Regions from separate parts of the Geodermatophilus sp. SYSU D00742 genome, predicted to be linked through region 2. Evidence: riboswitches for the same ligand, from Rfam matches in the RefSeq annotation. Region 2 holds a riboswitch; the other holds the start of a gene.

Region 1 (6,896 bases), on a different contig from region 2:
GCCCGGGCGACCCCGAGCCGACGGGAGAGCTCGAGCACGCCGGCCCGCGGCTGTTCGGTCAGGGCGGTGAGCACCGCCAGGTCGAGCGCGTCGAGCTGCTGGGCCACCGCTCCTCCTCCGGCCGGACTGGTCGATCTGACCAGCTCGGGACCGCTGTGCGCACCTCGGCTGCCCCGATCGGCCAGCTCGGTCGAGCCATCTTGCCCACCACGGGCGCGCGGAGGTGGGCTGGACGCACCATCGGAGGAGAACGGACCACACGGGAGGGCGTCATGACCGACACGCAGCCCCGGGGGACCCTGGAGCAGGTCCTCACCGACGACGAGCGCCTGGCCGAGCTGAGCGCCGACCAGCTCCGGCAGCTCGTCGGCCTGGTCGAGCACGACCCGACCACCGACCCGTTCCCGGTCAGCGGCTGGGACGCCCTGGTCTGGGTCGCCGGCAACGCCACCCAGACCGCCCACTTCCTCCAGTCCGCGTTCGGGATGGAGCTGGTCGCCTACTCCGGGCCGGAGACGGGCAACCGGGACTCCCGCGGCTACGTGCTCCGCTCCGGCGCCGCCCGGTTCGTGGTCACGGGCGCCTACTCACCGGCCAGCCCGCTGGCCGACCACCACCGCCGGCACGGGGACGGCATCGTCGACATCGCCCTCGCCGTCCCCGACGTCGACCGGTGCGTCGCGCACGCCGCCGCGCAGGGAGCGACCGTCCTCGAGCCGCCGCACGACGTGGGCGACGAGCACGGCACCGTCCGGCTGGCCGCCGTCGCCACCTACGGCGACACCCGGCACACCCTCGTCGACCGCTCCCGCTACTCCGGCCCCTACCTGCCCGGCTACGTCGCGCGGACGTCGACCTACCAGCGGCGACCCGGTGCACCCCGGCGGCTGTTCCAGGCCGTCGACCACGTCGTCGGCAACGTCGAGCTGGGCGCGATGGACCACTGGGTGGACTTCTACCGCCGGGTCATGGGCTTCACGAACATGGCCGAGTTCATCGGCGAGGACATCGCCACCGACTACTCGGCGCTGATGAGCAAGGTCGTCGCCAACGGCAACCACCGGGTGAAGTTCCCGCTCAACGAGCCGGCGGCCGGGCGGAAGCGTTCCCAGATCGACGAGTACCTCGAGTTCTACGGCGGACCGGGCGTCCAGCACGTCGCCCTGGCCACCGGCGACATCCTCGCCAGCGTCGACGCGATGGTCGCCGAGGGCGTGGAGTTCCTCCCGACGCCGGACTCCTACTACGAGGACCCCGCCCTGCGCGCCCGCATCGGCACCGTCCGCGTGCCGGTGGAGGAGCTGCAGCGGCGCGGCATCCTGGTCGACCGCGACGAGGACGGCTACCTCCTGCAGATCTTCACCCGGCCCACCGGCGACCGTCCCACGGTGTTCTTCGAGCTCATCGAGCGGCACGGGTCCCTCGGCTTCGGCAAGGGGAACTTCAAGGCGTTGTTCGAGGCGATCGAGCGCGAGCAGGAACGCCGCGGCAACCTCTGAGGCAGCTCATGCCGGGCGGTGTCGTCACCCCGGGTGAGCACCGCCCGGGGTGTCCGCGCGTCCCCCTCGTCCGGTTTGTCGGTCTCGGGGCGCCGACCTAGCGTGACGGCGTCCGGACGGGCCGTTCCGTCACCCCCTGGTGACACCGGCCGGACGCCGCCGAACCCTGCGCCGGCCCGTTCCGCCGGCACCAGGGACCGGGGACCCACCGCAGTACTGGGGTGAAGCGTCCGCGGCCCGCCCGGGCCGCCGGACGCCGGGCGACTTCCCTCCCGAACCCGTCAGCTAACTCGGTAGGCGGCTGTGGAAGAGAGGACAGACCCGCCCACCATGGCGACGTCGCACGCCCCTGCCCGCGCGCTGCCCCGCATCCTGGTCGGCCTGGTCGCCGCCGGCGGGCTGACGCTCACCAGCCTCCCCGCCGCCTCCGCCTCCCCCGAGGACCCGGCCACCTCGCAGGAGGCCGCCGCACTCGTCGCGGCGAGGGCCCACGACCTGGAGGTCGTCACCGAGCAGTTCAACGAGGCGCGCGAGCGCCTGCGGGCCAGCCAGGACGCCGCGACCGCGGCCGGCGAGGAGCTGGCCGCCGCGGAGGCCGCGCTCGGTACCGCCCGCGAGCGGGTGCGCGCGGTGGCCCGCGGCGCCTTCACCGGGGACCGGCTCGGCACGCTGTCGGCCGTGCTCACCAGCGACTCCCCCGACGAGGTGCTCGACCGCGTCGGCACGCTGCAGACCATCGCCGACCACAACAACGGCGTCCTGGGCGGGGCCACGCAGGCCGCCGGTGACGCCGAGGCGGCCCGCACCGCCGCCGAGCAGGCGGCCGCCGACGCGCAGGCCCTGGTCGACCAGGTGGCGGCGCGGCAGGCCGACCTGGACCGGCAGGTCGCGCAGTTCCAGGCCGAGTACGACCGGCTGGTCGCCGAGGAGGAGCGCGCGGCGCGGGAGGCCGCCGAGCGCCGGGCGGCCGAGGAGGCGGCCGCTGCTGCCGCTGCGGCCGCGGCCGCCGCTGAGGCAGCGCCGGCACCGGCGCCCGCCGCGCCACCGGCCCCGGCGGCCGGGGCCGGCGCGCGGTCGGCCGCCGCTCCCGCGCCGGCCCCGGCGCCGACCGGCGCCGGCGGCAGCGCGGCCGCCCGGACCGCCGTCGACATGGCGCTGGCCCAGCGCGGCGACCCCTACGTCTGGGCCGCGGCGGGGCCGAACTCCTTCGACTGCTCGGGGCTGGTGCAGTACGCCTACGCCGCGGCGGGCATCAGCCTCCCGCACTCCAGCCGGATGCAGTCGGCGATGGGCACCCCGGTCTCCCGGTCGGCGCTGCAGCCCGGTGACCTGGTGTTCTTCTACAGCCCGGTCAGCCACGTCGGCATCTACGTCGGCAACGGGCAGATGGTGCACGCCTCCACCTACGGCCAGCCGGTGAAGGTCGCGTCGATCGACTCGATGGGCGGCTACAACAGCGCCCGCCGCATCGCCGGCTGACCCGCCCGTGGGGCGGAGACGGCCGTCCCCGCCCCACGGGGCTGTGCGTCAGTGGCCGCGGAAGGCCTCCTCGAGCCACCACGACGGCTCGTCCGCGGCCACCTTCGCGTCGATGAACAGCGGCGCCGTCCGCGGGCCGGCCACCCACTCGGCGACCGCGGCGAGGTCCTCCGCACCCCGCACGGTGACCCCCACGAAGCCGTGGCCGCGGGCGATCGCGGCCAGGTCGGTGTCGGGGAACCGCACGGTGTCCAGCGGCGCCCCCTCCGGCCCGAAGTGGTGCACCTCGGCGCCGTAGGCGGCGTCGTCGTAGACCACGACGACCATCGGCAGGCCCAGCCGGACCACCGTCTCCAGCTCCGACGCCCCCATGAGCGCGCCGCCGTCGCCCAGCGCGGCCACCGGCAGCCGGTCCGGCCGCGCCACGGCGGCCCCGATCGCCGAGGCCAGCCCCAGCCCCACGGACTGGAAGGCCTGGGTGAAGCAGAAGCCGTCCTCGTCGGGGACGTCGAGGAACATGCTCGGGTAGCCCATGAAGTTCCCCGAGTCGACGGCGACGACCCGCTCGGCCGGCAGCAGGTCGTCGAGCGCGATGGTCAGCGTGCGGGGGTCGATGCGGCCGGCGCCGCCGAGCGGGGTGAACGGCACGTCCCGCCACCGCACCCGCTCGGCGATCGACCGGCGCACGTCCGCGGTCCGGTAGCCGACGGCGGTCCCGTCCCCGAGCAGGGCGGCCGCCGCCTCCGCCGTCCGCCGGACGTCGCCGACCACGCCGAAGGTGAGGTCGCGGTGGACGCCCAGAGCCGTCGGGTCGTCGTCGACCTGGACGACGACGGCGTGGCGGCCGATGAGCCGGCCGTGCCGCATCGTCCACATGTTCAGCGCACACCCCCAGCCGACCACGAGGTCGGCGCCGGTGATCAGCTCCGCGGCCAGCGGTGAGGCGAAACCGCCGGAGACGTCCAGCGACCAGGGGTCCCCGGCGAACAGGCCCTTGGCCACCGCCGAGGTGGCCAGCAGGGCGCCGCAGCGCTCGGCCAGCGCCGCCAGCGCCGCGCGGGAGGCGGGACCGCGGGCGCCGCGGCCGGCCACGAACACCGGCCGCCGCGCGTGCCGCAGCGCGTGCGCCAGCCGCTCCACGTGCTCGGGCGTGACCACCGGCTCCGGTGGCGACGGCACCGGCGGCGGACCGGGTGGCACCGGGAGCTGCTGCACCTGCACGTCCAGCGGGAGGTTCAGCAGCACCGTGCGCCGGCCGTGGACGGCGGTGCCGACGGCGGCGGCCACCTGGTCCAGCGCGTCGCCGACGGAGGTCACCCGCATCGGCACCGCGCCGACGGCAGCGGCCAGCGCGGCCTGGTCGACGGCGAAGTTCGACGTCGGCGAGGACGCCTCCGCGGCCAGGACCAGCAGCGGCGTGCGGCTCTTGGCCGCCTCGGCGATGCCGGTCATCGCGTTGGTCAGCCCGCAGCCCTGGTGCACGCTCAGCGCCGACGGCCGGCCGGTCATCCGGGCGTGGGCGTCGGCCATCGTCGCCGCGCCGCCCTCGTGGCGGGCGGCGACGAACCGCGCGCCCGCGGCCACCATGGCGTTGGTGAGGGCGAAGTTGCCCGAGCCGACGACGCCGAAGACCGCGTCGACACCGCAGCCGACCAGGGCGGCCCCGACGGCCTCGGCGACGGTGGTGCTGCGGCTCATCCGCGCCCGTCCTGTCCGCGGTCGACGAGGGCCAGCACCCGCGCCGGCGAGCCGGAGCCGGAGACGATCGGCAGGGGGGCCGGCACCAGCACCGCCCCGGTGGGCGGCAGCTGCGCGAGGTTCTGCAGCTGGGTCAGGCCGTACTTCCCGCTGCCCATGAGCGCCGCATGGCACGGGAACGGCGGGTCGAAGGAGTGCGCCGCCCCGGCGTCGGTGCCGACGGTCTCCACGCCCAGGCCGACGACCGGCGCCTCCTCGGCCAGCCAGCGGGCGCAGTCCGGCGAGATGCCCGGGGTGTGCGGGCCGGCGTCGTCGGCGTTGAGGAACTCCTCCTGCGAGCCGCTGCGGACGTCCCAGCCGGTGCGGTAGAGCAGCCACCCGCCGTCGGGCAACGGCCCGTGCTCGGCCTCCCAGGCGCGCACGTGCTCGACCTCGAGGAGGAAGTCGGGGTCGGCGGCGGCCTGCGCGGAGAAGTCCAGGACGGCGGCCGGGGCGATCAGCCGCTGCGGGGGCACCGAGGCGACGTCCTCGCCGTCCCGCCCGGTCACCCAGTGGTTCGGCGCGTCGAAGTGGGTGCCGGTGTGCTCGCCGGTGCGGAAGTTGTTCCAGTACCAGGCCGGACCGCGGTCGTCGTACCGGCTGAGCTCCTCGAGCTCGAAGCGCGCGGTCTGGGCGAACGGCTCGGGCAGCTGGATGACCGGCGTCTGCGCCGACAGCGGGGCGGTGAGGTCCACGACCTCGATGCGGCCACCGGTCAGAGCGGCGGCGAAACCGGACAGGGCGGACATGGGCGTCCCTTCGACGGCGGAACTCGGGGCCGCCCGAGCATGCCGTATCCCGTGGTCAGGGGGCCGGCGCGGCTCCGCCGTCCTGGGGGTGGCAGCGCACGGCGACGATCGCGACGTCGTCGTCGGGGCGGCCGCCGACGATGCGGCCGAGCAGCGCGTCGCACAGCTCGTCGACCGGCACGCAGCCGATGGACCCGACCGCCGCGAGCAGCCGTTCGGTCCCCTCGTCGATGCCGCTGCGGCCCTGCTCCACGAGGCCGTCGGTGTAGAAGACCAGGGTGTCCCCGGCGGCGAGCTCGGCGACGGAGTCGGTCCGTGAGTGGGCGGACTCCGTCCCCAGCAGGGTCTCCGGCCGGGAGGTCAGCGCCTCGACCCGCCCGTCGGCGTGCAGGAGGAGCGGGGGCAGGTGCCCGGCCGAGGACCAGCGCACCCGGCGCCGGCCGGTGCCCGCCTCGGCCGCGGTCTGCTCGATGCGGGCGATGAGGACGGTGGCCAGCGTGCCGATGTGCAGCCCGGACAGGACCGCGTCGACCCGCGTGAGGATCCGCGCCGGCTCCTCCTGCCGGTCGTACGCGATGCCGCGCACGATGCTGCGCACCTGACCCATCGCGGCCGCGGCATCGACGTTGTGGCCGACGACGTCGCCGATGACGAGCAGGGTGTCGCCGTCGGGCTGCTGGAAGGCGTCGTACCAGTCGCCGCCGACGTGGAGGGTGCTCGACGCCGGCTGGTACCGGACGGCGATCTCCAGCTGGTCCGGCTGCGGTGGCGGGGTCAGCATGCTGCGCTGCAGGGTCTCGGCGACCTTGAGCTGCCGCCCGTAGAGCCGGGCGTTGTCGATCGCCAGGGACGCCCGCCGGGCGACCTCCACCGCCGTCGCGATCTCCATCTCCCCGTGCGGCGACCGGCCCGAGCCGTTGACCAGCCCCAGGGCGCCGAAGGTCTCCGACCGGGCGCGCAACGGCACGATCGTGATCGACCCGGCGTCCAGCCGCGCCCAGGCCTGCCGCACCTCGTCGCTGCCCAGGGCCGGTTCCACGAGCACCGGGTCGATCCGCGGCAGGTGGATGGGCTCGCCGGTGAGCAGCGCGGCGGTCAGCGGGTCGTTGTCGTCACCCGGGACCCGGACCCGGCCCCGCATGTAGGCGTCCAGGTCCGCCAGCCGCGCCGGGTCGCGGTGCGCCCAGCTCTCCTCGGGGGGCTGGCCGTCGTCCCCCACGACCGTCACCACGGCCCAGTCGGCCAGCCGGGGGACGACGAGGTCGACGAGCTTGCCGAGCGACTCCCCGGCGTCCAGCGTGCTGATCATCGCCTCGCTGACCTCGGCCAGGAAGCGGAGCCGGTCGTCCTCGGCCGAGTCGCCGGCCCCGTCCCCCCGGTCGTCGGACCCTGACCCCTCCGGCAGCGGGCCGGTGCGCTCCCGCAGGTAGAC
Region 2 (6,896 bases):
AAGCACCTGGCGGCGCCGTCGGTGCGGGACATGCCCGAGCCGCCGCCCAGCTTCCGGCACGTCATCGGCCCGGGGATCATCGCCGCCGGCGTCGGGATGGCCAGCGGCGAGTTCATCCTCTACCCCTACATCGCCTCGCAGGTCGGCCTGGTGTTCGTCTGGGCGGCGTTCGTGGGCCTGGCCACCCAGTACTTCCTCAACATGGAGATCGAGCGGTACACGCTCGCCACCGGGGAGACCGCCCTCACCGGCTTCAGCCGGTACTGGCGGCACTGGGGTCTGGTGTTCGCGGTCCTGGCCTACTTCGCCAACATCTGGCCGGGGTGGGCGACGAGCTCGGCGACCCTGGTCACCTACCTCGTCGGCGGCAGCGTGGTGCCGATCGCGATCGGCTTCCTCCTGCTGATCGGCGTCATCCTCACCATGGCCCCGGTGGTCTACCAGGCCCTCGAGAAGATCGAGATGGTCAAGGTCGCCGCCGTCCTGCTGCTCATCGTCGTCGCCTCGGTCGCCGCGATCGGCGCCTCGACGTGGGCGGACGTGCCGCAGATCGTCACCGAGGCAGGGCTGCCCGCCGAGGAGCTCGGCTTCGCGCTGCTCATGGGGGCCCTGGCCTTCGCCGGGGCCGGCGGCGGCCAGAACCTGTGCCAGAGCAACTGGATCCGCGACAAGCGCTTCGGGATGGGCGTCTACGTCCCGCGGATCGTCAGCCCCGTGACCGGTCACCCGGAGGCCGCGCCCTCCACCGGCTTCGTGTTCGAGCCGACCCCGGAGAACCTGGGCCGGTGGCGGCGCTGGTGGAAGTTCGCCAACACCGAGCAGCTGACCACCTTCGTGGCGATCAGCTTCCTCACCATCCTGTTCACCTCGCTGCTGGCCTACGCCACGGTGTTCGGTCAGGAAGGGCTGGCCAGCGACATCTCGTTCCTGCAGGCCGAGGGCGAGGCGCTCAACGCCACCGTCGGCGGCTGGTTCGGCACCTTCTTCTGGATCATCGGCGCGTTCTCGCTGTTCGCCGCCGCGCTGGGCATCGTCGACTACACCAGCCGGCTCGGGGCCGACGTGCTCAAGACCGCGTACCTCCGCGACGCGAACGAGAGCAAGATCTACTTCGGCCTGGTCTGGGGCCTGGTCGGGATCGGCATCGTCGTGCTGCTGTCCGGGCTGTCCCAGCCGCTGATCCTGCTGGTCATCTCGGCGGTCACCGGCGGGCTGATGATGTTCATCTACTCCGCGCTGCTGCTCCTGGTGAACCGGCGGACGCTGCCGAAGGAGATCCGCCCGGGCGGCCTCCGGGTGGCGGCACTGGTCTGGGCCTTCCTGCTGTTCGGCTTCCTGACCGTGCTGACCTTCAACGAGCAGCTGCAGAAGCTCTTCGGTGGGTGAGCCCGCGGGGACGACGGTGCCGGGCGGGGGGACCGTCCCGCGGGTGGTCACGGCGGGGGAGACGATGGTGCTCGTCGTCCCCACCGCCCCCGGGCGGCTGCGGCACGCCGGCGCGGTGACGCTGTCGATCGGCGGCGCGGAGAGCAACGTGGCGATCGGGCTGTCCCGGCTCGGCGTCCCGGCCGGCTGGGTGAGCGCCCTGGGCGAGGACGAGCTCGGCGAGCTGGTGCTGCACCGGGTGCGCGCGGAGGGCGTGGACACCAGCGCGGTGCGGCGGGTCCCGGACCGGCCGACCGGCCTCTACCTGCGCGAGGAGGTCGCCGGCGCGCTGCGGGTCTACTACTACCGCCGCGGGTCCGCGGCCTCGACCCTCGCGCCCGGGGCCTTCGAGCCCACCGTCCTCGACGGCGCCGCCTTCCTGCACCTCACCGGGATCACCGGGGCGCTGTCCCCGGAGTCGGCGGAGTTCCTCCCGTGGGCCGCGCGCACGGCCCGGGCGGCGGGGGTGCGGGTCAGCTACGACGTCAACTACCGCAGCCGGCTGTGGGAGCCCGCGGCGGCCCGCGCCGCCACCGAGGCGCTGCTGCCGCACGTCGACGTCCTGCTCGTGGGCGACGAGGAGGCGCGGGCCCTGTGGGGCTGGGACGACGACACCTGCCTGGAGCGCCTCGCCGACGCCGGGCCCGCCGAGGTGGTGCTCAAGCTCGGTGCGCGCGGCTGCGCGGCCGTGGTGGACGGCCGGCGCCTGACCGCCCCGGGGTTCCCGGCGCGCCAGGTCGACCCCATCGGCGCGGGCGACGCCTTCGCCGCCGGCTACCTCGCCGCGACGCTGTGGGGCCTGGACCCGGCGGGCCGGCTGCGCACCGCCAACGCCATGGGCGCCTTCTGCGTGCAGAACCTGGGCGACTACGAGGGCCTGCCCAGCCGCCGCGAGCTCACCGCGTTCCTGGACCGGACCGTCGACCTCGGGAGATGACGATGCAGCCGGACGACCCCGCCGGCGTCCTCGAGGGTGTCTACGTCGCCGCCGTGACGCCCTTCCGCGACGACGAGCGCTTCACCATCGACGTCGACTCCTACCTCGCCCACGTGCAGTGGCTCGCCGGGCACGGGGTCACCGGCGTCATCCCGTTCGGCACGAACGGGGAGGGACCCTCGGTGTCCCCGCGGGAGAAGCGGGCGGTCCTCGCGGCCCTGCTGCCGGCGGCGGGCCCGCTGCACGTCGTCCCGACGGTCGCCGAGGGGAACCTGCCGGACACCCTCGACCTGCTCGCCGAGCTGCAGGACCTGCCGGTCCGCGCGGTGATGGTGCTGCCGCCCTACTACTTCCGGCCGGTGGCGGCCGAGGGCCTGCGGGTGTTCTACGAGCGCGTGCTGGCCGCCACCCGCCACCCGGTCGTCGCCTACCACATCCCCAAGTACGCGGTGCCCGTCCCGGCCGAGCTGGTGGCCGCCCTGCCGGTGTGGGGGGTGAAGGACTCCGGCGGCGAGCCCGGCTACGCCGAGGCCGTGCACGCGGCGGGCAAGGGCGTGCTCGTCGGCACCGAGGACGACCTGCCGGCCCGCCTGCTCAGCGCCACCGGCTCGATCTCCGCCCTGGCCAACATCGTCCCCGAGCAGGTCGTCGCGCTCTACGGGCACGTCCGCGGCGGCCGGCCGGCGGAGGCGGCCTCGTTGTCGGCCCACCTCCAGCAGGTCCGGGCGATGACCAAGCAGTACGCCGGTCCCGGGGTGCTCAAGCGGGTCGCCGAGGCGCGCCACGGGCACCGGATGGGGACCGTGCGCCCGCCGCTGGTCCCCGTCCCGCCGTCGTTCGACGCCGTGGCCGCCGCCGAGCGCGCCGTGGCGGTCCCCGTCGGCTGAAGGAGGCTCCTCCGGTGCGGGTGCTCGTCACCGACGCGGACTACGGGGTGCTCGACATCGAGGCCGAGGTCCTCGGCGCCGCCGGGCACGAGCTGCTCACCGCGCAGTGCCGGACGCCGGCCGACGTCGTCGCGGCCGCCGGGGACGTCGACGCCGTCCTCGTGCAGTACGCGCCGATCACCGCCGAGGTCCTGGCGGCGTTGCCGCGGCTGCGGCTGGTGAGCCGCTACGGCGTCGGGGTCGACGTGGTGGACCTCGACGCCGCCCGCAGCCGGGGCGTGTGGGTGTGCAACGTGCCCGACTACGGCACCGCCGAGGTCGCGCTGCACGCGGTGGCGATGCTGCTCGCGCTGCTGCGCAACCTCCCCGAGCACGACCGGCAGGTGCGCGCCGGGAACTGGGACCACCGGGCCGGCGGGGTCCTCCCGCGCCCCGGCGCGCTGACCCTCGGCGTCGTCGGTCTCGGCCGCATCGGGCGGACGACGATGGAGCGGGCGGCGCCGTGGTTCGGGGGCTGCGTGGGCTACGACCCGCACCTCCCGGACGACGCGTGGCCGCCCGGCGTCGAGCGGGTCGGGCCGGAGGAGCTCTTCGCCCGCAGCAACGCGGTGACGCTGCACCTGCCCCTGACCCCGGAGACACGGGGCCTCGTGGGGGAGGACCTGCTGGCCCGGCTGCCGCCCGCGTCCTACCTGGTCAACACCGCCCGCGGAGGTCTCGTGGACCTCGACGCCGTCCTCCGGGCGCTGGAGGACGGGCGACTGGCCGGGACCGCCCTCGACGTCCTGCCGGAGGAGCCACCGCCGGCCGGTCATCCGCTGCTCGGCCACCCGCGCGCCCTGCTGACACCGCACGTCGCCTGGTACTCGGCGCAGGCGGAGGTGGAGCTGCGGCGCAAGGCGGCGGAGAACGTCGTCACGTGGGCGCGGACCGGCCGGCCGGCCTACGCCGTCGTCGAGGGACGCTGACGCGCCGGCGCCCTACACGTCCCGGCCGTCGACCGGGCGCTCCGCGACGTGCATCACCCGACGAACCGACGGCTCACGATTGTCACAACTGCATAACGGCGGTTACGGTGGGTGAGTCCGGTCGATCGTCACGCCCCGCCCGGGGCACCCGAACGGACGCCGCCGAGTCGCCCTCCGGGGCGAGCCGGGGACCCATCGCAGTACTGGGGTGAATCCACTCCCGGGCCCACGTCCGGAGAGGTAGGGCTGCTTCCCGCCCGAACCCGTCAGCTAACTCGGTAGGCGGCCATCGGAAGAACGGAGAGCGGCCGGATGGCGCGCCCCTGCCCTGCAGCACGACCCTGCCCGACCCGGTACCGCCGGAACAGGGTGCGCCCGCGCAGCTGACCGCGCGCGACCGTCACTGACGCACGCCTCCCCGCGGGTCCACCCCCGAGCACCCTCGCTCGACCGGCCGACCGCCGCTTCCCCGGTGACCCGCCCCGGCCTGCTGACGACCGCAGCCCTCACCGCCCGCTCACCCCTCGCAGCCCGCCGCGCCCCCGCGCGTGCCGCTGCGCCCGCACACCTCGGAGCACACCGCCCCATGGACCCCCGCACCACCACGTCCGGCCGCCGCGGCTCGTCGACCCGCTCGCACCGCCGTCCGCCGTCGGCCGTCCGCCGTCCCGGCCTGTACCTGGGCGCGGCCACCGCCGGCGCCCTCGTGGTCAGCGTCCTGTTCGGCGCGGACCCGGCCGCGCAGGCCGAGGCCGGCCGGTCGGAGTCGGTCAGCGTCGCCCAGCAGCTGGGCCTGACCGCCGACTCCGTCCCCCCGGCCGAGGCGACGCCGGACCTCCAGCCGCTCGAGCAGCTGACCGCCAGCCGCAGCACCCGCGAGGCCGAGCAGACCGCCGCGCAGCAGGTCCAGGCCGCCGCCGACCAGGCCGAGCTCGACCGCCGGAGAGCCGAGGCGGAGGCCGCCGCCCGCGCCGCCGCCGAGGCCGCGGCCGCCGAGGCCGCGCGCGCCGCCGAGGCCGCGCGGGCCGCCGAGGCGGCTGCGGCTGCGCAGTCCGCCGAGGCCGCGAGGGCCGCCGCGGCCGCGCCGCCGCGCTCCGCGGGGTCCGCGCCCACCGCCGCCGCCGCGTCGGGCAGCGTCGCGGCGACCACGGTCGCCCGCATCACCAACACCGCAGGGGCCACCAGGCCCGCCGCGCAGGCGGCCGCCAACGCGGTGGTCAGCAACGTGCCCGGCGCCGCCGGGATCACCATCGGCGGCACCCGGCCCAGCGCGGCGGACCCCGGCGGCCACCCGTCCGGCCTGGCGCTGGACTACATGACCAGCTCCTCGCTGGGCGATGCGATCGCCGCCTACCACATCGCCCACTGGAACGAGCTCGGCGTCGAGTACGTCATCTGGAAGCAGCGGATGCTCAGCTCACCCAACGGCTCCTGGAAGCCGATGGCCGACCGCGGCAGCCCGACCGCCAACCACTTCGACCACGTGCACGTGAACTACCGGGGCTGAGCCCGGAGCACGTCGGTCACGGCTGCCCGGCCGCGTGGCGGGCGGCCGTGACCACCTCGGTCAGCGTCTGGTCGTCGCGAGCGACCCAGGCGCGGCCGTCGTCGGTCAGCACGATGGGGCGCTGGATCAGCCGCGGGTGCTCCACCAGCAGGCGGATCCAGGCGTCGGCGTCCCGGGGCATGTCCCGGAGCCCGAGCTCGCGGGCGAGCGGCTCGGACATCCGGGCCACGTCCCACGGCTGCAGCGCGAGCGCGGTGAGTGCGGCGCGCAGTTCCGCCTCGCTCGGCGGGTCGTCGAGGTAGCGGCGCAGCGTGTACTCGACCCCGGCCTCCTCGAGTCGGTCGCGCGCGGTGCGGCACTTGGAACAGGACGGGTTGAACCAGACCTCCACGTACCGACCCTAGGGTGCGCCCGGGGGCCGTCGACGTCGTCCACGGCGAGCGGCATCGCGGGGCCGACCCCGGCGCCGTGGGGCACGGCCGGGCAGACGTCCTAGACATCTGTTGCGGTGGCGGGGCGCCGCCTGCATGCTGGTCGGCGGGCGGGGCCCTGGGGCGTCCCTCGGGTGCGCCCCGCCCGCCAGCGTGCGAAGCGCGTTTGCCGTGTCCGGTCCCGGGGCACCCAGCGCGCGAACCGGCCCCGGCGTGGCCGTGGAACCCCCGCGCCGGGGCCGTGGCGCGTCCGGGGCCCGGGGGTCCGGCCGCACCGGCGCCCGCCACTGTCGTCGTGCTCACATCCGGCCGACACGCCCATCGGTCCGGCGACCGCCGGGTAGGGGGCGGTCATGGCACGGACACGGTTGAAGCCGGTACGCGAGCAGGTCGTCGTCGTGATGGGCGCGTCGAGCGGGATCGGCCGGGCCACCGCCGCCCGGTTCGCCGCGGACGGCGCGAGGGTCGTCGTCGCCGCCCGCGGACAGGCCGGGCTCCGGTCCCTGGTCGAGGAGATCCGGACCGCCGGAGGACAGGCCTGCGCGGAGGTCGCCGACGTGACCGACCCGGCGCAGGTGCGGCGGGTGGCGCAGCGCGCGGTCGACGAGTACGGCCGGCTGGACACGTGGGTGCACGCCGCCGCCGTCCTGCTGGTCGCGCCGTTCAGGGAGACGACGCCGGAGGAGTTCCAGCAGGTCGTCGACGTCAACCTGATGGGGCAGGTCCACGGCGCCATGGCGG

What was found. Region 2 has a riboswitch for cyclic di-AMP ahead of ACI78V_RS14345 (hypothetical protein). Riboswitches for the same ligand answer to the same signal wherever they lie in the genome.
Region 1: it holds a riboswitch for cyclic di-AMP, as region 2 does, so the genes downstream of both, ACI78V_RS20610 (C40 family peptidase) here and ACI78V_RS14345 (hypothetical protein) in region 2, are expected to answer to the same signal.

The regions. Positions count from the first base shown of each region.
Region 1 covers NZ_JBJGYJ010000041.1:14,622-21,517, forward strand. The annotation lists gene ACI78V_RS20600 (Lrp/AsnC family transcriptional regulator) at 1-107, opposite strand, end outside; gene hppD (4-hydroxyphenylpyruvate dioxygenase) at 273-1,499, shown strand; cyclic di-AMP (ydaO/yuaA leader) riboswitch at 1,672-1,814, shown strand; gene ACI78V_RS20610 (C40 family peptidase) at 1,830-2,978, shown strand; gene ACI78V_RS20615 (thiamine pyrophosphate-binding protein) at 3,027-4,676, opposite strand; gene ACI78V_RS20620 (cyclase family protein) at 4,673-5,464, opposite strand; gene ACI78V_RS20625 (PP2C family protein-serine/threonine phosphatase) at 5,520-6,896, opposite strand, start outside.
Region 2 covers NZ_JBJGYJ010000019.1:45,405-52,300, reverse strand. The annotation lists gene ACI78V_RS14365 (Nramp family divalent metal transporter) at 1-1,386, shown strand, start outside; gene ACI78V_RS14360 (sugar kinase) at 1,379-2,362, shown strand; gene ACI78V_RS14355 (dihydrodipicolinate synthase family protein) at 2,365-3,249, shown strand; gene ACI78V_RS14350 (C-terminal binding protein) at 3,264-4,217, shown strand; cyclic di-AMP (ydaO/yuaA leader) riboswitch at 4,368-4,517, shown strand; gene ACI78V_RS14345 (hypothetical protein) at 4,804-5,724, shown strand; gene ACI78V_RS14340 (ArsC/Spx/MgsR family protein) at 5,741-6,115, opposite strand; gene ACI78V_RS14335 (SDR family oxidoreductase) at 6,509-6,896, shown strand, end outside.